Regions from separate parts of the Agrobacterium sp. GW821-FHT14E08 genome, predicted to be linked through region 3. Evidence: riboswitches for the same ligand, from Rfam matches in the RefSeq annotation. Region 3 holds a riboswitch; each other region holds the start of a gene.
What was found. A riboswitch is a leader RNA that binds a small molecule or an ion and turns the genes downstream of it on or off. The one in region 3 is predicted to bind cobalamin.

Region 1 (7,878 bases), on a different contig from region 3:
GGGCTCGACGCTCGCCCTCGCCTATGCCCAGCGCCATCCCCGCCAAGTCCGCGCCATGGTTCTGGCGGGTGTCACGACGACGCGGCAGAAGGAAATCGACTGGCTTTATCAGGGGCTGGCGATGTTTCTGCCCGGGCAATGGCAGCGTTTTATCGCCGCGATCCCGGATCATATGTCGAAGGACGATCCTGTCGCGGCCTATTACCGGCTTTTGAAGGATGCGGATCCCGCCATCCGCGCCGGGGCGGCCTATGAATGGCATCTATGGGAGGCGGGTTCGATTACCGCAGAGACCGTCTCGGCTTTTCCCGAAAAATGGCACGATGAAAACTACAGGCTCGCGCGGGCGCGTCTGTGCGCGCATTATTTCCACCATGCGGCGTGGCTGGAAGACGGCGTGCTTCTCCGCAACGCCGGCGGGCTGGCAGGCATTCCGGGCGTCCTCATTCAGGGCATGCGGGATCTGCAGGGACCACCGGTCACGGTTTACGAGCTTGCCGCGGCGTGGCCGGGAAGCGAACTAATCATGATCGACGGCGCCGGACATTCCACGGCGGATGCGGGGATGGAAGAAGCCATTGTTTCGGCAATCGCGCGATTTGCGAATTGACCCGCTTGACAGATTACGGATTCGGGCGCATTGCATGTCCCATGATCAACGAACGCGCACCCATCTCCTGCTCGTACTTTTGGGCCTACCTTTAAGGGCGGCTCGACAGATCATATTGTCAACAAGCCGCCGTCAGGCGGCTTTGTTGTTTCTCAAGCGTCCTGACGGCACCGATAAGACCAAAGGACCAAAGAAATGACCGAAGATAGCACCCTTACACTGGAAAGACCGCCCGTCGTCATCATTCGTGGCGCACGCAAGACGGATCTGCCCGAACTCAACGAGATGATCACGCTGCTTGCCTCCTACCACGGCGATGCGGCTGCGATCACGCCGGCGAAACTGGAACGCGACCTGTTCGGCCCCCTGCCCTGGGTGCATGGGCTGGTTGCGGAAGCCGATGGCGCGCTGATCGGCTACGCCCTGCTTCTGCCGCTCTACAGGGCGCAGGAAGGTCAGCGCGGACTTGAGCTGCACCATCTCTTCGTGCGTGACGGCCATCGTGGCCATGGCACCGGCCAGCACCTCGTTTCCCGCGCCCGCGATATCGCCAAGCGGCTGGGCTGCGACTATCTTTCCGTCAGCGCCACGACCGGCAATGTGGCGGCGCATCGTTTCTACGAAAACATGGATTTCGCGCCCCGCCCGGTCACCGGCATGCGCTACATGCAGGCCATCGCCTGATTAAAAACCACGGAGACGGCCATGACACGGATCGCCATTGCGCTCGCGCAGGATTTTGCGGACTGGGAACCGGCGCTGCTTGCTGCCGCAGCACGCAGCTATCTCGGCGTCGAGATCGTTTACGCCACGCCCGATGGCCGGCCGGTAACCTCCATGGGCGGGCTGAATGTGACGCCTGACACGTCCTATGACGCGCTCGATCCTGAGAATATCGATGCTCTCATCGTTCCCGGTGGTCTCAGCTGGGAAAAGGGCACGGCTGTCGATCTTGGCGGGCTGGTGCACCGGTTTCGCGACAGGGACCGGCTGGTGGCCGGCATCTGCGCGGCGGCGAGCGCGCTCGGCGGCACGGGCGTTCTGAACGATGTCGCCCATACCGGCAATTCGCTGGCATCCCACAAGGCCTATCCGGCCTATAGCGGTGAAAACCTTTATCGCGACCAGCCGAAAGCGGTCAGCGATGGCGGCATCGTCACCGCCGCCGGCAGCGCGCCGGTCAGTTTCGCTGTGGAAATCCTGAAACACCTCGGCCTCTTTGGTCCGGAAGCCGAGGCGGAACTTCAGGTTTTTGCGGCAGAGCATCGCTGAGGCGCAGCCGTCTCGGTTGTTTGCACTCCCTCTACTCCCCGTAATTCCGGCCTTGAGCCGGAATCCAGCCGACGCGCGTCCGCGCGGCGAAAAGAGTCTTTTCAGCCCAAAGACTTGGGCTGGCTGGATCCCGGCTCAAGGCCGGGATGACGGAGGTGAGAATAGCGAGGATTATCGCCGATCCAGCACCCGGCACACGCGCGCCGCCGGCTCCTCACCCTCCCCGGCAATCGCCCGGCGAATATCGCGGCTGTTCAGATGCAGGCTGCGGCCGGCGGGCAAATTTGCACGTTTTATCTTGGAAAGGGCTGCCCCGACGAAGGCGGCCTCGTGGTCATGGAAAAAGGTGAGAGCCGCCTCGTGTCCGGGGCTCGGTCCGAGAACCGCCTTGAAGGCAAGACGGTGCACGGCGCAGAAAGCGCCGTGACCGGGAACGGCAAAACGCAGCGCATCGAGTTCCTCACTCCATTCCGCTGCGTCCTGCATGGATTTACGCCTGCTGGAAGCGCTTCAGGAAAAACGCGCTCAATGTTCCAAGCAGAGCCCAGAAAACGAAGCTGGTCACGGTGGCGGCGACGATGAACTGACGCTCGAGCGGCAGCGGTGCCAGCGCATGTTCGCCTTCCGGAGGCAAGGGTGCGCCCACCACATGCGGTGCGACGATCAGCACCAGCGCCAATATGATGGCCCAGGGTTCGCGGCGGAAGGCGATCAACGCAATGCCGCCCGCGGTTGCGGCAACCGTCGCAAGCCACCAGATCTGCCGTGCCTCGAGCGCGGCAGCCGGGCTGCCCGGCAGTTCCGGCGGCAGGCCGATCATCGGGGCCAGCATGACGGCGGCAAAACCGGCAACACCCCAGAGAAGGCCTTCACGCCAGCCGCCATTCGTGCCACGCAGCGAAATGAGGCCGGTCAGCACCAGCGCATAACCGATGGCGGTGAGAACATTGGCGGCGACGGTATAGGCGGTGCGCTCGAAGCCGTCGGCCGGAGCCCAGGCTTCATCGTTATGCTCATGGGCAGGAACGGCAGCACCGGGCGCCGCCGCATCATGGCTGTGGGGTGCTTCGCCGGCGCTTTCATAGGTTTCCGCCTGAAGGATGAGCGGCGTCGTGCCGAAAGCCTGCATGGCCGAAACGGCGAAACCGCCGAGAATGCCGACGAGAACGGCGGTAAAGACGATATTGCGAAAAGACGACATGCGGTTTCCCCTCAATGGCAGGGGAAGGCATTGGCATGGCGCGTGTCATGCGCGGCATTGTGAACGGCTTCCACATGGGAAAAGCCGACAAAACCGACAACAAACAGGCCAAGCATGATCGCCGTCAGCGATTGCGCAAAGCTGGTTGTTTTTGCGGAAACGGCTGAATTGGCCGTATTCTGGTTGATGGACATGGTGACCCCTCTTGCGGCGCGACCCCGCGCCTCTGGACGCGGCCGAACAGCAAAGGCCGTCGAGCCGCATACGATACACTTCACCACGGGGATACGAGACTGACACAGGGAGAAGTTGATCCCACCACCCTGACATTCCGCTCTTCCGGACACCCCGCCGGCATGGATATTTCCGTGATGGCAGGTCTCCTGGCTTACGGGTCAAAACCTGAAACGCCTTCCCGGCATCACCCTCTCTGGAAACCCTGGGTTCCCGGCGAGATGGCTTGCCAGTGGCATTTCGTTTCAGGCTCTCCGCTCACAGTTGCGGGGGCAGCCACGAATGAGGATTTCTCCCTATCGTGTTCCCTTTTCACCTTCCGGAATGCCCGGAAGGAACCATCACAGGATTGTTATCCGATGGGCGGGGTCGGGAGTCAATGGCGCTTACCTACCTCTCCTCCGTCATCCTCCGGTCAGGCCCGGGGATGACGGAGGAGAGGTATCAGGCTCTAACGCGACGGGATCGCCTTCAGATAGGCGGCGATGGCATCGCGGTCATCGGCCGTCAGATGCGCCATATTCTGCTGCACCTTGACCATGGAACCGCCGACGCTGTCGAATTCCGGGGTGAAGCCGGTTTCCAGATAGCTGGCAATATCGGCCGCCGCCCAGGCGCCCATGCTTTGCGAACCGGGGGTGATGTCGGGAATACGGCCCTCGCCTTCCGGATTGGGACCGCCGGCCAGCCATTTATCCGTCTGGAATCCGCCGAGCGCATTGCGCGGTGTGTGGCACTCGCCGCAATGGCCAGGCCCTTCCACCAGATATTGGCCGCGCAGCAATTCGGCATTGGCGTTGGCAAGCTCGACGCGGGGCCGCGCCGAGGGGTCGAAATAAAGGAATTTCCAGCCGCCCAGCGCCATGCGCATATTGAAGGGGAACGGCAGGTCGTGATCCGGCGCGTCGTTCTGGCTGGCGGGCAGGACTTTCAGATAACCGTAGAGGTCGTTGATGTCCTTCTGCGTCATGCGGGCATAGGAGGCATAGGGAAAGGACGGGTAGAGATGTTCCCCGTTCTTGCCGACACCGCGCGTCATGGCATCGCCGAATTCGGCCAGCGTCCAGCTGCCGATACCATGTTGCGGATCGGAGGAAATATTGGGCACATGGAAGGTGCCGAAGGGGCTTTTCAGCGCCTGCCCGCCCGAAAGCATCAAAAGCGCATCGCCCTTGGCATCGGGTGCGGCATGGCAACTGGCGCAGCCGCCCGCCCAGAACAGCGTTTCGCCATTGGCCAGATCCGGCTCGCCAAGGCTCACCCAATGGCTGGGCGCCTGTCGCTCAGGCGCCGTCACCCAGGCGAAAATACCATAACCCGCAACGGCCGCAATCGCGATCCCGCCCGCAAGCTTCGTCCAAATGGAAGACATGCCCCTCTCCCCACTCTCACCTGACTGGGTCAGGTGTCTTTCCAGGCCTGAAAAACGCCGCCGGAAAGCGGCGTTTTGAAAGGATTATTTCTTCAGACGATAGGTCTGATGGCAGGTGCCGCAATCGGCGCCGAGCGTCTTCATGGCGGTGGTGACGCCTGCCTCATCGGTGGGGAGATTGGCAAGAACCGTGTCCGCATCCGCGCCCAGCTTGGCGGCCTTTGCCTTGAAGTCCTCGAAATTTTCCCAGATGGCGGGTGCCGCCGCACTGCCGGCCTCGCTGCCGGGCGGGAACTGGTCGGGGAAAGCCTTGGCATTGGTGCTGATGGCCGTCACGGCGGCTTTCACGACGTCAGCGTCGTAAGGCTTCTGACCCTTGGAGATGGCGGCGAGCGCGCCCATGGAGCCGCCGATCTGCTTCATCATGCCTTCACGTTTTTCGACTTCGCCGGCAGCATAGACCGCTCCGGCGCAAAGACAGCCGAAAAGCATGGCCGCCGCGATGGTTTTCAATTTCATAGACTCTCTCCTTGATTCCGGCTGGGATACCGGACGCTAGATGGAACGGCGCGAGGATGCCCTTTCCGGATGGCGAAAAGAAGTCACATTGCGGTGAATTCTATCGTGAAAACAGAAGTCTAGGACAGGGCCTCCCAAAGCGTCAGCAGGGCTGCGGCAATCAGCATGAAACCGGCGGCGCGGCCGATGAAGATTGTCGCACCCGGTGAAGAAACCAGCCATGCCCGGCTTTTATCCGCCGTCAGCGCCAGCGCGCCGTAGACCGTGAACTGGGTCACCGCCACCATCGCGCCCATCACCAGTCCCTGCATCCAGATCGGGCCATAGGCCGGTTTGAGGAATTGCGGATAGATCGCCATCATGAACAGATAGGCCTTGGGATTGGAAAGGCAGGTCAGCACCGCCCGCCAGAAGGCTTTTCTGACCGAAGCGCTCGCCTGCGCCTCATCGCCGTTCACGACGATCGCGCTGCGCATCAGGCCTATGCCGATCCAGATCATATAGGCCGCACCGAAGACCAGCAGCGGCAGGAACAGCGAGGGCATCCAGGCGGCCAGCATGCCGACGCCCAGGGCGCCGTAAAGCGAATGCACGATGCCGCCGGCGCTCATGCCGCTTGCGGCGGAAAGGCCGGTTCTTTTGCCTCCCGTCAAAGCGCTTGCCAGCACGAACAGCATGTCCATGCCCGGCAGGATGATGATGCCGAACAGGACCAGAAAGAAAAGCCAGAGATTTTCAGCGTAACTCATGTCAGTATCTCCCAAAACAGTTTGCGGCACATTCGGGAAAGCATATGTTTCTCAATGTGTTTTTCTGTTTATAGGAAAAGCCAACTGACAGCGTTGTGTCAGTTGCGTGGTGAGCAACCGGAAAAACGGCAATGCGCAAGGCGTCGAGACTGTTCGAGATCATCCAGATCCTGCGGGTGGCGCGCAGGCCTGTCACCGCGCAGACGATTGCCGAGGCGCTGGAGGTGACGGTGCGCTCGGTCTATCGCGATATAGCCGCCCTTCAGACCATGCGTGTGCCGATCGAAGGGGAACGCGGCGTCGGTTACATCCTGCGTCCCGGCTTCAACCTGCCGCCGCTGATGTTTTCCATCGAAGAGACCGAGGCAATCGTGCTTGCGCTTGCCATGGTCGCCCGCACGGGGGATGCCGAATTGCGGCAGGCGGCGAAAAAGGTCAGCGACAAGATCGCGGCATCCCTGCCCGAGCCCCTGTCGAAGATGCTCTCCGCCAATGCCCTGCACGCCTGGGGCAGCATCGCCCCCGCACCCGCCGGCATTGATCTTTCGACTGTCAGGCGGGCGGTGCGCGACGAGGAAAGGCTGGATCTCACCTATTGCGATGAAACCGGCGCAGAGACCCGGCGGCAAATCCGCCCCATCGCCGTGATCTATTATTCGGAAACGACCAATATCGTCGCCTGGTGCGAATTGCGGCAGGCGATCCGCAACTTCCGCTCGGACCGGGTAATCACCTGCGAAACCACGGGCAGCTTTTTCAAGATGGAAGGCGAAAAGCTGCGGCAATTGTGGATGAGCGGCTGGCAGAGCAACCAGCCGGGCAACATAACGTCAGAACGCACGACGAACTAACCCGGCGCGTAAAAGCAACTGATTTAGTACGTCTTGCAACCTTCGTTCCGTGCCGGCGAACCCCTCTCCGCCCTTCCTGTGCTCGTCGCAGGAATGAGGGTCGAGAGAGGTGTGCTGGCTTCAAATTACGGCAGCGTTCTGCCGCAGATGTTCCAGCACCCTATCCTCTTCACGCCCGAAGCCGCGAATGACGATGCGGTCGACAAAGACATCGGCAATGGCGAAGGTGTTCTGGTCGGGTGTATCCACCATGCCCTTGAAGTTGACGAAGTGGGTGTTGCCCAGCACGCCGTAATTGCCATTGTGATTATGGCCGCTGAACCATGCGATGACCGAAGGGTGTGCGCCCAGAAGATCGAGGATGCGCGGTGCGTCCCACATATTATGGGCGTTTTCCGGATAGAGCGGATAGTGGCAGAGAACGACGACTTTTTCGCCCGCCGCATCGGCCTTTTGCAGAACGGCCCGCAACCATTCGAATTGTTCGTCGCTGAGCGACGCATTCCAGTCCTGGGCATTGATCGCACCCGCTTCCCGCAGGCGCTTCAGCCGCTCTTCGGCAAGCGCGCGGCGCGGATCGCCGGAAGGCGGGGCGAAGAGGCTTACCTCGTTGCCGTCAAGAACCACGAAGCGTATCGCGCCGATGGCGAAATCATGCCAGGGGGCAGACATGCCGAGGCGGGCATGGATGGCCGTCAGATGCTCGGCGGCGACGGCAAAATCGTGATTGCCCGGAAGCATGACCGAAGGGTGACGAAGCCCATCGTAGACGCTGAGAATCGCGTCGAAATTTTCAAATCCGCGGTCGATGATGTCGCCCAGCGTCACCACGAAGGCCAGGTCCTCGCGGTTGAAGGTGTCGATGGCCTGCGCGAGCTTCTTCGGGCTCTCGGCATAATACCGGCCCATTTCCGGGCGGGGATCGGCATCGGCATATTGGGGGTCGGCGACGATGCCGAAGGAGAAGAGAGGTGTGGTTTTTTCAGTCATGATGCGCCGCGATAAACCCGGCTGATGACAGGCGTGTGACAAGCCGGGCAGATACCGGATGCGGCCGGCCGGAGGTATCA
Region 2 (7,878 bases), on a different contig from region 3:
AGCCCCAAAGGCGAAGAAGGCGCGAGCGCCTCTCTCTCAATTGCGCAATCCAGCAGACGATCGCCGCAGATCGCTTTTATCGTTTGCTGATCCAGATCACGGCCCCGGGCAGACACCCCTTGGCCGGCAAGATAGACAAGCAGCAGCAGGACAACATCAGCCGCATTGTCCGTCTCAACCAATCCCGCGCGCAGCGCCCTGCTCTCGGGGCCGCCAACAAACAATTGCCAGAAAACCTGCCCGTCCTGCCGCACCGCTTTCAGGCGAATATCGGCCAGCAAATCTGCCATTGAGGGAAGGCCGCCGCCGTCAATGACAACGGACATTTTCGCTGCGAGCTTTTCATGCAGCGCCAGCGCGCCAACCTCTCTGCGAATCTCGTCAGCAAGAGAACTGCCATCGGCGATTTCCCGCGCGTCCCGACCGGCAAGAACAGAAGCCTCGACGGCTAGCCCTTCCCGAAGCGGCAAACCGCGCGCCAGAACATCATTCTCCAGGGCGCAGGCGCTTTCCGGCGTCAGGCCGCGAAATTGCAGGTTGCCGCGCGCTGTTATGTCGATCAGACCGTTGCCATGCCGCTCCGCGAGATCGCAAAGCGCCATCATGTCATGGGGCGTGATATCCGCCTCGAATGCGATCCGCGACAGAAAACCGTCACCGGTCAGCATCGGTGTCGATAGGGCTGGACACATCCCACGGCGGCCGAATGGCTGAACCGGTTCGGAAACGGCCGTCCTCATGCGCTCACCCTTTCAGGGCGCGGGAGGATCAACATTTCGAGCTCGGCATCGACCGCATTGCGCCGGCTATGCCACAGGCCGCGACGGCGAGCGGATAAAAAGCGCGCCGCCATCACCTCCGCCGCCTTCGGATTTTCCCGCAGGATGAAGTCGCGAACCTCCTCATTGCCGAAATAGGCGTCATAGACTGCCTCGATCAGTGAGGAGGAAACCGCATGGGTGGTTTCGGCAAAGCCGATCAGCCGGTCAACCGTCTCAGCAAATTCCGCCGCCCCGCGCGGGCCGTGCCGCATCTGGCCGGCAATGAAGCGTGGATTGATGGCGCGGGCCCGAACAACCCGCGTCAGCGCCTGTGAAACGGATCGCGCGCGTGGACGCGCCGGATCGGTCGTATCCAGTGCGACAATATCGGCAACGCCGCCAAGGGCGGCCTTTGCGGCAGAAAAACCGCCCATGAAGGCAACATCGGAAGAACCGTCAAGAAGATCGCGGCCGGGATCGTCGCCGGTGTGAACCAGAAGATCGGCCCGCCGTACCAGTTCCACAAAACCGGTATCCTCGAAAATCTCAAGCCCATCTTCGCCGCCGAAGGCATGGCTTGCCGCGTCCAGATAGGCCTGCCCCAAATCCTCACGTTCGTCCCATTTTCCGCTGGCGAGTTTTTCCTCTATGCCCGCACCATAGGTGCCGGGCGCCGAACCGAAGATGCGCGCCGGTATATGACCGAGCGCGGCCGCTTCTTCCGAAAGCGGATTGTCGCCCGGCGCTTCGTCCCGCCGCGCGACCGCCTTGGCGGCAGCATCGAGAAGAGCGATAAGCGCCGGAAACATGTCGCGGAACAGGCCGGAAATCCGAAATGTGACATCGACACGCGGCCGCCCGATACTGGCTGGCGGCAGAACCTCGATGCCGGTAACGCGCCCCGTCGCAGGGTCATGGATCGGTCTGGTGCCCATCAGATGCAGCGCCTGTCCTACATCCTCGCCGCCATTGCGCAGGCTGGCGCTGCCCCAGAGATCGAAAACCAGATGTTTCGGCCAGTCTCCATGGGATTGCAGATGGTGACGCAGTACCTCTTCGCCCGCCATGCGGCCCAGTTCAAAAGCCGTCGGCGTCGGCATGGTGCGTGGATCAGCGGCATAAAGGTTGCGACCAGTCGGCAGCACGTCAAGCCGTCCGCGCGCAGGTGCGCCGGAAGGGCCGGGGATAACATGCCGGCCCGCGAGCGCTGCAAGCAGAGCTGCTTTTTCCGCCGCAGCGCTTTCAAGCCTCAGAAGATCGGTCTCGCCTTCGGGTGAACGACCGAAAATATGCTGGCCGTCCTTGATTGCGAAATCCTTGAGGTCACAAAGAAACGCGTCGATGCGTGACAGTGCCGCATCGGCGTCATCCGTCGCCCCCACCCCAGCATCCGCCGCTAGCCCGGTTTCCAGCGCTTTTTCGACAATCAGTTTCGCCAGCCGGTCGCGACGACGACGATCCAGCCCGTCCGCCTGTGCATATTCATCGACCAGCTGCTCCAGCGCAGATTGGTCCGGCGAAAGCCCGGCATCTATCAGCACCGGTGGAACATGTCCGATGGTGACAGCGGCAATCCGCCGCTTGGCGACAGCCGCTTCGCCCGGATTGGACACGATGAAAGGATAGACCACCGGCAACGAGCCCGTGACGATCTCGGGAAAACAATCCCGGGAAAGCGCCACCGTCTTGCCCGGCAACCATTCCAGCGTACCGTGCGCGCCCACATGCACGATGGCATGCGCGCCTGCGACCCGCTGCATCCACACACCGAAGGCAACCAGTGCATGGCGCGGCGGCAAAGCAGGATCATGATAATCCACCCGCCTATCCTCGTTTCGTCCACGGTCCGGTGCCAGCGCCACGAACACCTTCCCGAAACGGGCGACGCGGAAACGGAATGCGCCATTGACAAGCGCATCGTCCTGTTCGGCCGAACCCCAGGTCGCATCCAGAGAGGCGACCGCCTCCTGCGGCAAACCCGCGAGAAAATCCTGATAGGCTGAAAATTCGACAGTCGCTTCCTGCTGCTCGACGCAATCCAGCAAGGCCCTTGCCGTTTCGGGAATATCCGAAACCGCATATCCCGCCCCGTCAAGATCGCGCAGCATTTCAAGCACGCTCTGCGGCACATCGAGACCGACGGCATAACCGGTGCGCCCCGGCGCGGCACCGGGATAATCCGGCATCAGAATGACGATGTGCCGCTCCTGTGGGGCAGATTGCTTCAACCGCAAAAAGGCGGCGATACGGTTTGCCACCTGCTCCACACGATCGGCTTCGGGCACGTTCAGGAGACTGACACCGCCATCGGTCCGCACTTGCTTGAACGAAATCGCACCGGCAAGAATCCTGCCATCGAGTTCCGGCAGGACCACATGCATGGCAAGATCTGACGGGTTAAGACCACGCGCATTCTCGGACCAGCCATCCCGTCGCGTGGTCGCCATGACCACCTGAAACACCGGCACCCCGAGACGATCGAAGAGTGTCTTGCCACCTTCATCCGTCTGACTGGCAAAGGCCGTGGCGGCAATGATTGCGGCGGGCTCCAGATCAGGTAGCACCGTTTCGAGAAAACGGATCGCTTCCCCATCCTTCAGGCCGCTGACAAAAATCGGCAATGGCGCAAAACCGCGCTGCGATAGTGCGTGAAAAAGCGCGTCCACGGGCGCAGCATCGCCTGCCAGAAGCATGGAGCGGTAAAAGAGAACCGGCAGGATGGCTGCACCGGCGGAGAAACCTGCGCTGGCTTCCCCCTGGTCCACGACACCTTTACCCGGCCGGTAGAAGCCGGCTTTCGGCAGCGGCTGGGCCTCGATATCCGGCCATGCGCCACCGCTTGCAAGCGCCGCAAGACCAGCGGCAAGCCGACCCATATTCTCGCGCCCACCCTCGCGGAAGAAGGAGAGGACAGAGGCCAGAATTTGCCGATCAACGGTTGAGGCCGCCTCGAGTTTTTCGTCCCTCTCGCTGCATTCGCCCGGCAGGAGCAGCAGTTTTATGCCCCGCCGCCGGGCGAGAATGGCAAGCTGTTCAACACCGTAACGCCAGCGCTCCGCGCCACCCAGAATCCGGATAAGAATGACGCTGGCATGTTCCGCCGTCTTTTCGATCCAAAGATCGACCGACATCGGATGGCGAAGCTCGGAGAGGTTCGCGGCGGATAGCGACGGAAGGCCAGGCTCGGCTTGCCGCCACACCTGTTCCAGCCCGGCAAGATCACTCGTTGAAAAAGACATGACCACCACATCCGAACGGGGCTGGTTGAGATCAACCGGCTCGATCAGATCGTCCAGAGACGAGGATGTGGTGGCGAGAATATGCATGGGTCAGGCGGCCAGCATCTGTTCGATCTTTTCGCGGTTGATGCCCTTTTCGCCGATGACGACGAGGCGGCTGCGGCGCTCCTCGCCCGCGGCCCAAGGCCGGTCGTAATAGTGGTTCACGCGGCTGCCGACAGCCTGCACCTGCAGGCGCATCGGCTTTGCGGAAACCTCGATGAAGCCCTTGATGCGCAGGACATTTTCCGCAGCCGCCGTCTCGGCGATACGGGCTGCCAGCGCTTCCGGATCGGTCACGGCCGGCAGATCGATGACGAAGCTGTCGAAATCGTCATGCTCGTGGTCAAGTTCACCATCGTGATGGGTACGGCGATTTTCGATATCCTCTTCCACAGCAAGACCAAGACCGATCAGCACGGCGGGGTCGATGGCGCCATTCGAAGCGACCACGATCTTTGCGGCCTTCGGCAGATGCTCGAGGATATGCGCCTTGGCCTTGTCGAGGCCGGCAACGTCCAGGAGATCGGCCTTGGTCAGCACGATAAGATCGGCGCAGGCGACCTGATCTTCGAATACCTCTTCAACCGGGTCGTCGTGATCCAGCGCCCCGTCATTGGCCCGCTGGGCGGCAAGGGCTTCCATGTCGTGCGCCACCTGCCCTTCGGCAAGGGCGGCACCATCCACGACGGCCACAACGGCGTCCACCGTCACGCGGCTCTTGATCGCCGGCCATTGGAAAGCCTGCACCAGCGGCTTGGGCAGGGCAAGTCCCGAGGTCTCGATGAGAATGTGCTCCACCTTCGGCTGGCGGCTCAGAATCTGTTCGATGGCGGGCTGGAAATCATCCGCCACGGTGCAGCAGATGCAGCCATTGGCCAGTTCGACGATGTTTTCTTCGGGGCAGCTTTCAATGCCGCAGCCTTTGAGGATTTCACCATCAATGCCGATATCGCCAAATTCGTTGACGATGATCGCCAGCCGCTTGCCGTCGAGTTTTTCGAGAAGGCCGCGCAGTAGCGTTGTTTTGCCGGCCCCCAGAAAGCCGGTGACGATGGTGCAGGGAACGCGGTCCAGAAGGGTGCTCATGATCTCTCCTCGGTAAAATCGAATGGGGGAATGCGCGCCACCATGCCGCGCTTCAATGGTTCGGGGCGGCCGCGCCAGGGCATCAGGCCATCGGGAGCGGCAGCCAACAGCCGTGCGCCGGTCAGCAGGTCTTCCGCGTCACCGGGTGTCAGCCCGCCGAATACATAGGACCAGCCATTGGCGCTGCGCAGCACAGCGCTAAGGCCGCGCTTGCAATTGGCAAGGCAATTGACGGAACGAACGATAGTGCCGGATTCTTTCGCCTTCGCGATGACGGCGTCGGCGAGACGCGAACCGGGGCGTGGTTCGGCATTGGGGTCGGCTTCATCGCGACAGCTTCTGCAAACGAAGACGATCACGCCGGACGCCGTTTCGTCTTGCCTATTCTCGCTCGAGCATGAAGATGTCGCTGAAATATCCAAACCGTATCGTTTCCCGCGCCTAGCAAAAATCTCGGGGTGCGGATGTCGAAAACGGCCTACGCGTCGGCGCAAACCGGATGTTCGATCTAACCGACTGACCGGAGCACCCCGCCCGGCAGACGTTTTTCCTGAAACGGCAGGTCTCCTGGCTCGCGGCTCTACACCCAGACACCGCCTTCCCGAACCATATTGAGGGTCCAGTGGCTTTACGGTGCGGGCTTACCGCTTACAGTTGCGGGGGCAGCCACGGAATGACCTTGTCAGGGTGGAACCGTGTTCCCTCTTAGCTTTTCCCGTTGCCGGGAAAAGACCGTCAGTGCCTTACCCTTAGGCTGAACGGGCGTGGGGGTCAATGCCGCGGCCCTGTCCCTCACGCATTGCCGGGTGCGGCAAATTGAGTATAGTCGCCGCTCCGAATGGCAGGGGCATCCGGTCCCGCGCCGCTGGATGAAAAGGAAAACGCGATGACACGCGACATCAGCGACGGCGAAGCCGAACGTCACCGGCAGAAAATGGTCAACCGCAAGACGGTTCAGGATGCTGAAGTGGCCGGGAAGACCATCGAAAAAGGCCTGCTGATGATCAATACAGGCCCGGGCAAAGGCAAATCCACAGCCGCTTTCGGTCTCGCCTTGCGCATGCTCGGCACCGGGCGCAGGGTCGGTGTGGTGCAATTCATCAAGGGTGCATGGTCAACGGGTGAACAGCAGGCCCTGACGCTCTTCGGCGATAAGGTTGTCTGGCGCACCATGGGTGAGGGCTTCACCTGGGACACGCAGGATCTGAAGCGCGATGTCGCGGCAGCCACGAAGGCCTGGGAGGAAGCCAAGGTCCTGATGGCGGACGAGACCATCGGCCTGCTGATCCTCGATGAGCTGAACATCGCGCTCCGTTACGATTACCTGCCGCTGGAAAACGTCGTTGAAACCCTTTCCAGCCGCAGGCCCGATCTGCATGTCATCGTTACCGGCCGCAACGCCAAGCAACCGCTGATCGACGCCGCCGACATGGTGACTGAAATGACCCTCGTCAAACATCATTTCAAGGCGGGCGTGAAAGCACAGGCGGGGATAGAATTCTAACATGGCTGCACGCGTGCTGATGTTTCAGGGAACCGGCTCCGACGTCGGCAAATCGCTGATGGTCGCCGGCCTCGCCCGCGCCTTCGTCAAGCGAGGCCTGTCCGTCATGCCGTTCAAGCCGCAGAACATGTCGAATAATGCCGCCGTCACCGCCGATGGCGGCGAGATCGGCCGCGCACAGGCGCTGCAGGCGCGTGCAGCGGGTGTTCCGCTCTCCGTTCACATGAACCCGGTGCTGCTGAAGCCGCAGAGTGAAACCGGCGCGCAGGTGGTGGTGCAGGGCAAAATCGTCGGCAACGCCAAAGCGGCCGAATATCAGCACATGAAGGCCGGGCTGATGCCGCGTGTGCTGGAAAGCTTCGAGCTCCTGAAAAATCAGGCGGATCTGGTGCTGGTGGAAGGGGCGGGCAGCGCATCCGAAATCAACCTGCGCGCCAACGACATCGCCAATATGGGTTTCGCTCGCGCCGCTGATGCGCCGGTGATCCTGATCGGAGATATCGACCGGGGCGGGGTCATCGCAAGCCTCATCGGCACAAAAACCGTGGTCGAACCAGACGATGCCACAATGATAAAAGGCTTTATCGTCAACCGCTTTCGCGGCGATCCGGCCCTGTTTTCGGACGGCATGCGGATGATTGCGGAAACGACCGGCTGGGCGTCAATCGGGCTTCTGCCCCATTTTTCCGATGCCGCGAAACTGCCGGCAGAGGATGCTCTTGGACTTTCCGGCCCGGCTGGGCGAAAGCCCGATGCAAAGATCCGCATCGCCGTGCCGATCCTGCCGCATATTTCCAATTTCGATGATCTCGATCCGCTGGACATGGAGCCGGAGGTGGAGTTGATCCGCATACGGCCGGGCGACACCATTCCCGCTGATTGCCATCTGGTCCTGCTCTGCGGCTCGAAATCCACCATTGCCGATCTCGCCGTGCTGAAAGCTGCGGGTCTCGATATCGATATCAAGGCCCATGCCAGACGCGGCGGCTATGTTCTTGGGCTGTGCGGTGGATACCAGATGCTTGGAAAAACTATTTCCGACCCTCACGGCATCGAAGGACCGCCAGCGACGGTGGAAGGGCTTGGCCTGCTGGACGTGACGACGGTTCTGACCGGCGACAAGAGGCTTGTTTCCGTGCAGGGCAGAAGCTTCGACGGAATTAACTTATCCGGCTATGAAATGCATGTGGGTGAAACAAAAAGCGCAGCGGGCAGCCAGCCATTTTCGACCATAGATGGCCGTGCC
Region 3 (7,878 bases):
GATGATCATCCGGAACGGCGGCACACCCAGGGCCTCCGCCGCATGAACAAAGGTTTGTCCAAGCACGCGCTGGCTGAGGGAATGGGCAAACAGGGCCGTCGGCCCAATGCCGGCAAGGCCAAGCGCCAGTCCCGCCGTCATGGGCGTCAGACCGAAAACCGCCGCTGTCGTGAGCGCGATGATCAGCGTCGGGACGGTGATGAAGAATTCGCAGCAGCGCAGCAATGCGCGCTCCTTCCAGCCACCCAGTACGGCAGCCGCTGTTCCGAGCAATGTCCCGCCGGTAAATGCAATGAAGCCAACCGAAAAAACCACCAGCGCCGTGCGCCACCCGCCCGCCATGATGCGGGACAGAAGATCGCGGCCGAGGTGATCGGTTCCCAGCAGGTGGCTCGCTGTCATGCCCGAATGACGGGCAAGAATATCCACCGCATCCGGATCATAGGGCTGCCAGAAGGTGCTCAGGAGCAGGAAAAGAAGCAATACGGCAAGTGCGGAATACCGGATCATCGCCCAAGCCGCGGATCGAGAAAACGTTGAAGTATCTGAACGATCAGGTTCATGAGGAGCAGCCACAGCGCAATGACCATGACATAGGCCTGCAAGACCATCTGGTCGCGAACCGCAATGCTCTGCACGAGAAACTGGCTGAGACCCGGAAGATTGAAGAGAATTTCCATGGTTGCGGTCGAACCGATCACCCAGCCAGCCTCCGAGCGAACCGCTGAAAGCAGCGCATAAAAAGCACCGCGATGCGCGTGACGCCAGAGAGCCTGCCGGCGCGAAAGCCCCTTGGCGAGAGCGGTGCGGAAATAGGGCTGCCGCATGGTTTCCATCATGTCTCGCCGATAGACGCGCGCAAAGACGGCGGTTGAATGCGAGGCTATCAGCATGACGGGCAGCACGATCGCGGTGGCGTCGGTCGCGAAAGGACGTATCCATCGCAGCTGGACACCGAGAACCCAGAGCAGAACCAGCCCGAGCCAGAAACCTGGAACGGCCTGAACGAAGACTGAAAATGCGCGGCTTGCGCGGTCGGTAACTCCACCTGGCCGTGCCGCTGCGAAAAATCCGATCGGCACTGCGACGGCGATGGCGAGGAGCATGCCCGCAAGGCCGAGCATGAGCGAAACCGGAAGACGCTCGCTAAACTCCGCGAAAACGGGTTCACCGGTGCGGAAGGACCGCCCCCAGTCACCGGTGACGAAATCCGCAAGCCATTGCAGATAACGCAGAAGAAGGGGCCGATCGAGGCCCCATTCTTCCCTCAGCGCGGCGACGGTTTCACTCGTTGCCGTCAGGTTCCATACCCTGATGGCGATTTGCACGGGATCGGCGGGCATAAGGGCAATAAGCGTGAAGGATGCAAGCGAAAGCGCAAGCATTGCCAAAGCCGAACGCATGCCGAACCGGAACAATTGCATCAGAACTACCTGGTCTCGCCGATATCGGCGCGAAGGACATAATAGTCCGAACCCCAGGGTTCATAATTCTGAAGCCGCTTCGAAAGGCCCACATACCAGACCGGCGAGACCAGAAAGGAAGCCGGAACGTCAGTGAACAATTTTGCCTGGGCATCAAGGGCAATCGCGGCCCGTTCGCCGGCCCCACCCGCCGTAGCGAAGCGGTCGAGGATCGCATCGAATTCCGCAGAGGAATATTTCGAATAGTTGAGCGAAGCACCGCTGCGCAGCATCGAATTGAGGAAAAAGGCCGGATCGCCGTTGGGCGCGGTGTGCTGCGCCCAGAGCGCGATATCGAATTCGCCCGCGGCCGCCACATCCTGAATGTTTTCCACGACCTTGGTGTCAAGCGCGATACCGACCCTGGCAAGCTGCGCCTTCACGACAGGCAGCATGGTAACAAGGTCCGGGCGCTGCGGATAGGTGATGGCGAGAAGCCGCAACGGCAAGCCGTCCTTTGTGCGGTTCCCTGCCCCGTCCTTGACCCATCCGGCGTCATCAAGAAGCGCTTCGGCCTTCTTGATGTCGGTCGGCCGCGGCTGCTTTCCAGCGAAGGGGAAATAGGCGGCATAAGCGCCGGTGGCCGGCTCACCGCCATTGATCGCGGCAGCCAGCTCCTTGCGATCGAAAGTCAGGTCCAGCGCCTCCCGCACTTTGATGTCGGTGGTAATCGGCCGCTTCGTATTGAGGAAGGCGAGATATTGATAACCGACCGGGAAGGACTTGATCGTCAGGGCCGGATTGGTTTCCAGCCGTTTCACGACTTCCGAGGGCAGTCCGAAGGCGAGGTCCAATTCGCCAGCCTCCAGCGCAAGTGTCATGCTTTGCGCGTCACCGAACCTGCGGAAATCGACCGGGGAGCGGGAAGCCGCATCGGCGAAATTGGCATTCGGCGCGAGTTTCAGCGATGTATCTGCCTTGAAATCCGCAATCTGATACGGCCCGGTGAAGAGAGCGCTTCCATCGGCGGCCGGCGTATAGGCGACGAGCGGCCACTCCGCAAATAGCGCCTGCAGGAAGGACACCGGTTTCTCCGTCGTGATATCGAGCGTCAGTGCATCGACTGCCTTGAAGCCAAGCTTTCCACCTGTCGCAAGCGCCGCCTTGTTGGTTGCGAAAGTATGCTCAAATCCGGCCGCAAGGGCTGCTGCCGTTACGGCAGAACCATCGGAGAAGGTCCGGTCCGGTTTCAGCGTCACTGTCCAGGTCAAATCGCCGGTACGTTCCGCTTTCTCGGCAAGGTCCGGCACAAGCCGGCCCTCTTTGTCGACGGTAAAGAGGTTCTGGCCCACTCCATGACTGACAAGAGCCCAGCCATTGGAGCCCTTTGCGGGATCAAGGCCACTTGTGATGTAGGTGGCGCCGACGCGCAAGGGTTCGGTGGCAAGCGCATCGGCCGCCACGCCTGTGATGAAAGCCGCGAGCCCGGCTGCTGCCAGACGCGAAAAGCTCTTTATCGGCATTTTGTTTCCTCTCATGCTATTCGGAAAGATTGCGCAGCCGCTGTTTGCGGCCGGTCGGGTGATAGGCGAAGTCCTCGACGATACGACCACCAAGCAGGTGTTCGGCAACGATACGATCGACGGCCTCTTCGGTGACGCCGCCATAATAGGTACCCTCAGGAAAGACCTGCATGACCGGCGCAAGGTTACAGGGGCCGAGACAGGTCGATTTGGCCGTCATGGTGCCGTCGCCCGTGACCCTGAGTTTCAGCCGTTCCTGCTGGTTGCGCAGATGCCCCCAGATGGCGTCCGCACCGGCTGAATTGCACGGGGCACCCTGACAGACGAGCACACGGCGCTTTTGCGCAGGCACCAGCGACCCCTCGCCTGCCGGGCGCACCGACGGTGAAAGATCGAGTTCCTTCGCCGTTTCGGCAAGGTCTTCGATAAGAAGCGTCATCAGGCTGCTTGCGGTCGGGCTCGCAGTTATCGACAGCGAGGGCCAGGGGCGTGGGTCCGCTGCCCGCCATCGTTTCAGGGTCTTGGTCAGCCAGTTTTGAAAGCTCGGCTCCAATGGCAACATGAGCGGCACGAGAAGGAGATTGCCGAAACCCTCATCGATGAGCGCGCCGAGCGCTTCGCGCAAGGACGGCGTGCCCTGCTCGGTGAATGCGATGCGAACGGTTCTCGCGCCGCACAGCTGCCCCGCCAGCGCCGCAAGACGCTGCATGTCCTGATGCGGCGCCGCCGCGAAAGCCGATTTGGCGACAAGCAGCACGGCGTCGGGCTGAGAGGGCTCTCGATAGGTTGGTTGGATCTCGGTTGTCACAATGCCTCATTCACGAGGCGGCGACGAAAATGACGGGCCTCCGGCATCAATGCCGGAAACAGCCATCATTCCCATGGCACCCCCCGACCACGGAATTACAATATGTCAGGCAGGTCTCCTGGCTTGCGGGTCAAAGCCACCTCACCCGTCTTCCCGGCATTTCTGCCAGTGACATCGTGGGCGATTGGCTCACCGCTTACAGTTGCGGGACAGCTCCGGGTCTTCACCGGATTCCCTCTTAGCTTCCACCGGGTGACGGAAGAACCATGACGGAGCGAACCTACACTGCCGCAGGCCGCTGTCAACCGCCTGCGCCGCAAGTGAACACGCTACGCAAGTCTCCTTCGTCCAATCGATTGTTACGTTATAAAGTTACATAAACGCAGTTTTATTTGCTGGTCAACCCCATGTTTTACGATGTGGTACCGAATTGGCTCACCCACAGCCGTCACTGCGCGGAAACCAAAAATAAAACGGAAGATATAATCAATAAAATATATAATTATATCAATACTTAAAACAAAAAACATAAAGTAATTTATAATTCACCGGAGGCCTCGCGGCGTCGCAATTCAAGCTCTTCACTGTAGCGCCTGAGCGTGTGGCTCTCCGTCAGCAGGCCAACCGGGCGGTTTTCTATCTTGTCGTTGACGACAACCAGCGCTTCGCTTTCCGTGGCATCGAAAGCGGCTGCCGCCTGCCGCGCATTCATCGTCGGCAGCAGCACGTCATTCTTGTAGTGCAGATAGGTTTCGAGGCTGATCTTGCTCGGGTCGCGATCCATCGGGTCGGCGTAGATTTCCGGCACGAGGACGATGCCGGCATAGCGCCCGTCATCATGCGTCATGATCACACGCTGCGTCGAACCCAGTGGAAACTTCTCCTTGAAGGCCGGAAGCCCCATGCTGACATTGGCCTTGCGAATATCGGCGCGCATCATCTTGCCCACGGTCAGGTCGCGGATCCAGCCAATGTCATGGGCGCTGCGAATGCTTTCGCCTCTGAGGTGAAAGCGCCAGGTGGCGAAGGAGTAACCGAAGGTCGTGCGCACCACGAGCGAGGTGGTGATGACGGCGGCAAGCACCAGAGCCGTGATCTGGAAGTCTCCGGTCAGTTCCAGCGCCAGAAACGTCATCGTCAGCGGACCGCCGATGATGGCGGCGGCAAAGGCGCTCATGCCGATCACGGCATAGACGATGGGCGCTGTCGCCCCATAACCGATATAGGGGGCGCAGAGCGCGAAAATCTTGCCGAGCAGCGATCCCATGAACAACGAGGCGAAGAACAGGCCACCGCGGAAATTCGAACCGATGGAAACGGCGCTGGCCGCCGCTTTCAGCAGAAACAGCCCCGCCAGCCCGTAGATCGTCAGTTCGGCATCGATGTTGAGATGCAGCGCCCCATGTCCGCTCGAAAGCACCTGCGGTGATATCAACGCAAGGGCGCCCACAGCCACGCCGCCAATGGCTGGACGAAGCCAGCCTGGAATAGCACTTTTGCGCGCAGTCTCCTCGATGAAGGACACTGTTTGCATGAGCGCGATGCCAATCGCCGCGCATACGACGCCAAGAAAGATGGCGGGTACGTAGTCGGCGGGCGTCACGCGGCTGGCATCGACGATATCGATTGAGAGGCCATGGCCGCCTATAACCCCTATGACGGTCGTCGCCACCAGCGCCGAGACGATGAGCGGGGCAAGCGTCACGACCGTATAGGTGCCGATGATGAGTTCGATGGCGTAGAATGCCCCGGTCAAAGGTGCGTTGAAGGCCGCCGCTATCGCCCCCGCTGCACCGCAGCCGACGAGGATTCGCATGTCCCCTCGCCGCAGCTTCAGCTTGATGCCGATCTTGGAGGCGACACCGCTGGCAATCTGCGTATAACCGGCCTCAAGCCCCACGGACGCGCCGAAACCGTTGGACACAATGTTCTGCACGCAGACGATGATGCTGTCCGTGAGCGACAGGCGGCCGCCATGCAGCGCATTCGCCTCGATCGGGTCGACCATGGGTTTCTTGCGGGTCTTTGACAGAATGAAAATGATGAGGCCGAGCACGATGCCGCCGATGATTGGCCCCACAAGCACGATCCACCCGGACAGATCGCTGCTGCTCAGCCGCTCGACACCGAAGACCAGCACATGCAGCGCGGTGCTCAGGGCGCCGATCAGCGCCACCAGTAACCCCGCTGCGATGCCGATGAGAACGGAAAGAGCCACCAGCCCCAGTTCGCCGCGCCGGAACATCGCCCGCAGGCGGCTGGCGCGCAGATTGTCGAAAAAGCTCGCCATACTGGGTGCACGGAAAGGCCGGGTCGACATGCTGTTCCTTTTCAGGCGGTACTAGGGCGCTTCAATCTCGATCTCGACTTCGAAACGCATCTGATCGTAAGCCGGTTCAACATGATCAGGCGTTTCACGCATCACCGTGTCATAATCGAGCGGAATATGCATATGGGTCAAGATCGCCCTTTTGGGGGCAAATCTTTCGATCCAGCCGAGCGCCTGTTCCAGCGAAAGATGGCTGGGATGATAGCGGTGCTGCAGCGCGTCGATGACGAGAATATCGAGACCGGCGAGTTTTGGCAGGGTCTCAGTCGGAAAATCGCTGACATCGGTGCAATAGGCGATATCGCCGATGCGGAAGCCGAGCGAATGCACGTCGCCATGCTGCTGCATATGCACGTTGAAAGGTATCGGCCCACCTGCCCCCTCGACGATCAAGGGCGCATCGATATCGGCGATGATCCGCGGTTCGACGATGGGCGGATAGCTGCTGCCCGGCGGTGTTTCCAGGCAATAGGCGAACCCGTCCCAGATGCGCGCCATGGTGACGGGATCGGCATAGATCGGAATGCGGTTTTGCTGAATGGCGAAATAGATGCGCAGATCGTCGATGCCGTGCAGATGGTCGGCATGGGCATGGGTATAAAGCACCGCATCGACCGCCTCTACCTTCGCGGCGATCATCTGTTCGCGAAAATCCGGGCCGGTATCGATGACGACCGTCGTTTTGCCGCCATCGGGTCCGATCTGCTCCACCATGAAGGCCGTGCGCGTGCGCCGATTCCTGGGGTTTTCAGGGTCGCAGGCGCCCCAGTCGCCGTTGATGCGCGGCACGCCGGGCGACGACGCGCATCCGAGAACCGTGAAGCGGCGACGGTATATTGCCACGCCTACACCCTTGTCATCTTCGAAAAGCAGCGAAAGGCATTCTCGGTGGTGATGTCAGCCATCCGCTCGAAGGAAATGCCATGCACCTCGGCCAGAACCTCCGCCGTGTTGACGACATAGGACGGCTCGTTGCGCTTTCCCCGCCAGCGCTTCGGCGCAAGATAGGGCGCGTCCGTTTCCACCAGCAGCCGGTCCAGCGGCACGGTGGCGGCAATATCGCGGATGTCCTGCGATTTAGGGAAAGTCAGAATGCCGGAAAAGGACACATAACCGCCAAGCTCGACACCGGTCTTCGCCAGCTCCGGGCCGGCGGAAAAGCAGTGCAGGATGAACGGGAAGGCACCGTTGTCGCTTTCCTCGCGCAAAATCGCGGCCATATCGTCATCGGCGCTGCGGCTGTGAATGACGAGCGGCAGCATCGTCCGTCTTGCCGCCTCGATATGGCGAAGGAGACCGGTCTTCTGGTCCTCTGGCTTCTGCGTGTCGTAGAAATAATCCAGACCCGCCTCGCCGATCGCCACGATCTTGTCATGGCTTTCCGCCAGCCGCACCAGATCGTCGGCGGAAATATCCAGCTCCTCGGCGGCGCTGTTGGGATGCGTACCGACCGAGCAGAAGACCGACGGATATTTCTCCGTGATCTTCAAAAGCTCGGGCAGACGGCGTACCCGCGTCGAGATCGTCACCATCTGGCTCACGCCCGAAGCGTGGGCGCGGGCGACGATATCGTCGCGCTCAGCCTCGAAATCGGGAAAATCCAGATGGCAATGGGTATCGATCAGCATGGTCGTCGCCTTCACGCTTCCGGAGCGACGTAACGCGGGAAGACCGGCTTCGGTGCCTCAAGCGGCGTGCCCGGAACCAGACGTCCCGCTCCGCCGAGCGCTGCAAAATCACGTTTATCGGCAGGGGCAGCAACGAGATCGAGCAGCTTCTCGCAGGATTCCGGCATGAAGGGCTGCAAGAGAATGC

Region 1: linked by a shared signal. The riboswitch ahead of AC1ROR_RS08845 (CbtB domain-containing protein) and the one ahead of AC1ROR_RS04520 ((2Fe-2S) ferredoxin domain-containing protein) in region 3 are both predicted to bind cobalamin.
Region 2: linked by a shared signal. The riboswitch ahead of AC1ROR_RS18570 (DUF1636 family protein) and the one ahead of AC1ROR_RS04520 ((2Fe-2S) ferredoxin domain-containing protein) in region 3 are both predicted to bind cobalamin.

Annotation. Positions count from the first base shown of each region.
Region 1 covers NZ_JBXAPJ010000002.1:13,335-21,212, forward strand. The annotation lists gene pip (prolyl aminopeptidase) at 1-610, shown strand, start outside; gene AC1ROR_RS08825 (GNAT family N-acetyltransferase) at 806-1,294, shown strand; gene AC1ROR_RS08830 (type 1 glutamine amidotransferase family protein) at 1,316-1,882, shown strand; gene AC1ROR_RS08835 (hypothetical protein) at 2,054-2,368, opposite strand; gene AC1ROR_RS08840 (CbtA family protein) at 2,373-3,083, opposite strand; gene AC1ROR_RS08845 (CbtB domain-containing protein) at 3,095-3,277, opposite strand; cobalamin riboswitch at 3,440-3,675, opposite strand; gene AC1ROR_RS08850 (c-type cytochrome) at 3,769-4,689, opposite strand; gene AC1ROR_RS08855 (c-type cytochrome) at 4,774-5,208, opposite strand; gene AC1ROR_RS08860 (LysE family translocator) at 5,328-5,957, opposite strand; gene AC1ROR_RS08865 (helix-turn-helix transcriptional regulator) at 6,089-6,808, shown strand; gene AC1ROR_RS08870 (metallophosphoesterase) at 6,929-7,798, opposite strand.
Region 2 covers NZ_JBXAPJ010000005.1:86,138-94,015, reverse strand. The annotation lists gene cobG (precorrin-3B synthase) at 1-740, opposite strand, end outside; gene cobN (cobaltochelatase subunit CobN) at 737-4,087, opposite strand; gene cobW (cobalamin biosynthesis protein CobW) at 4,091-5,128, opposite strand; gene AC1ROR_RS18570 (DUF1636 family protein) at 5,125-5,550, opposite strand; cobalamin riboswitch at 5,669-5,880, opposite strand; gene cobO (cob(I)yrinic acid a,c-diamide adenosyltransferase) at 6,015-6,632, shown strand; gene AC1ROR_RS18560 (cobyric acid synthase) at 6,634-7,878, shown strand, end outside.
Region 3 covers NZ_JBXAPJ010000001.1:917,798-925,675, forward strand. The annotation lists gene AC1ROR_RS04505 (ABC transporter permease) at 1-510, opposite strand, end outside; gene AC1ROR_RS04510 (ABC transporter permease) at 507-1,424, opposite strand; gene AC1ROR_RS04515 (ABC transporter substrate-binding protein) at 1,430-2,926, opposite strand; gene AC1ROR_RS04520 ((2Fe-2S) ferredoxin domain-containing protein) at 2,943-3,734, opposite strand; cobalamin riboswitch at 3,826-4,019, opposite strand; gene AC1ROR_RS04525 (chloride channel protein) at 4,273-6,054, opposite strand; gene AC1ROR_RS04530 (MBL fold metallo-hydrolase) at 6,076-6,906, opposite strand; gene AC1ROR_RS04535 (TatD family hydrolase) at 6,909-7,691, opposite strand; gene metG (methionine--tRNA ligase) at 7,703-7,878, opposite strand, start outside.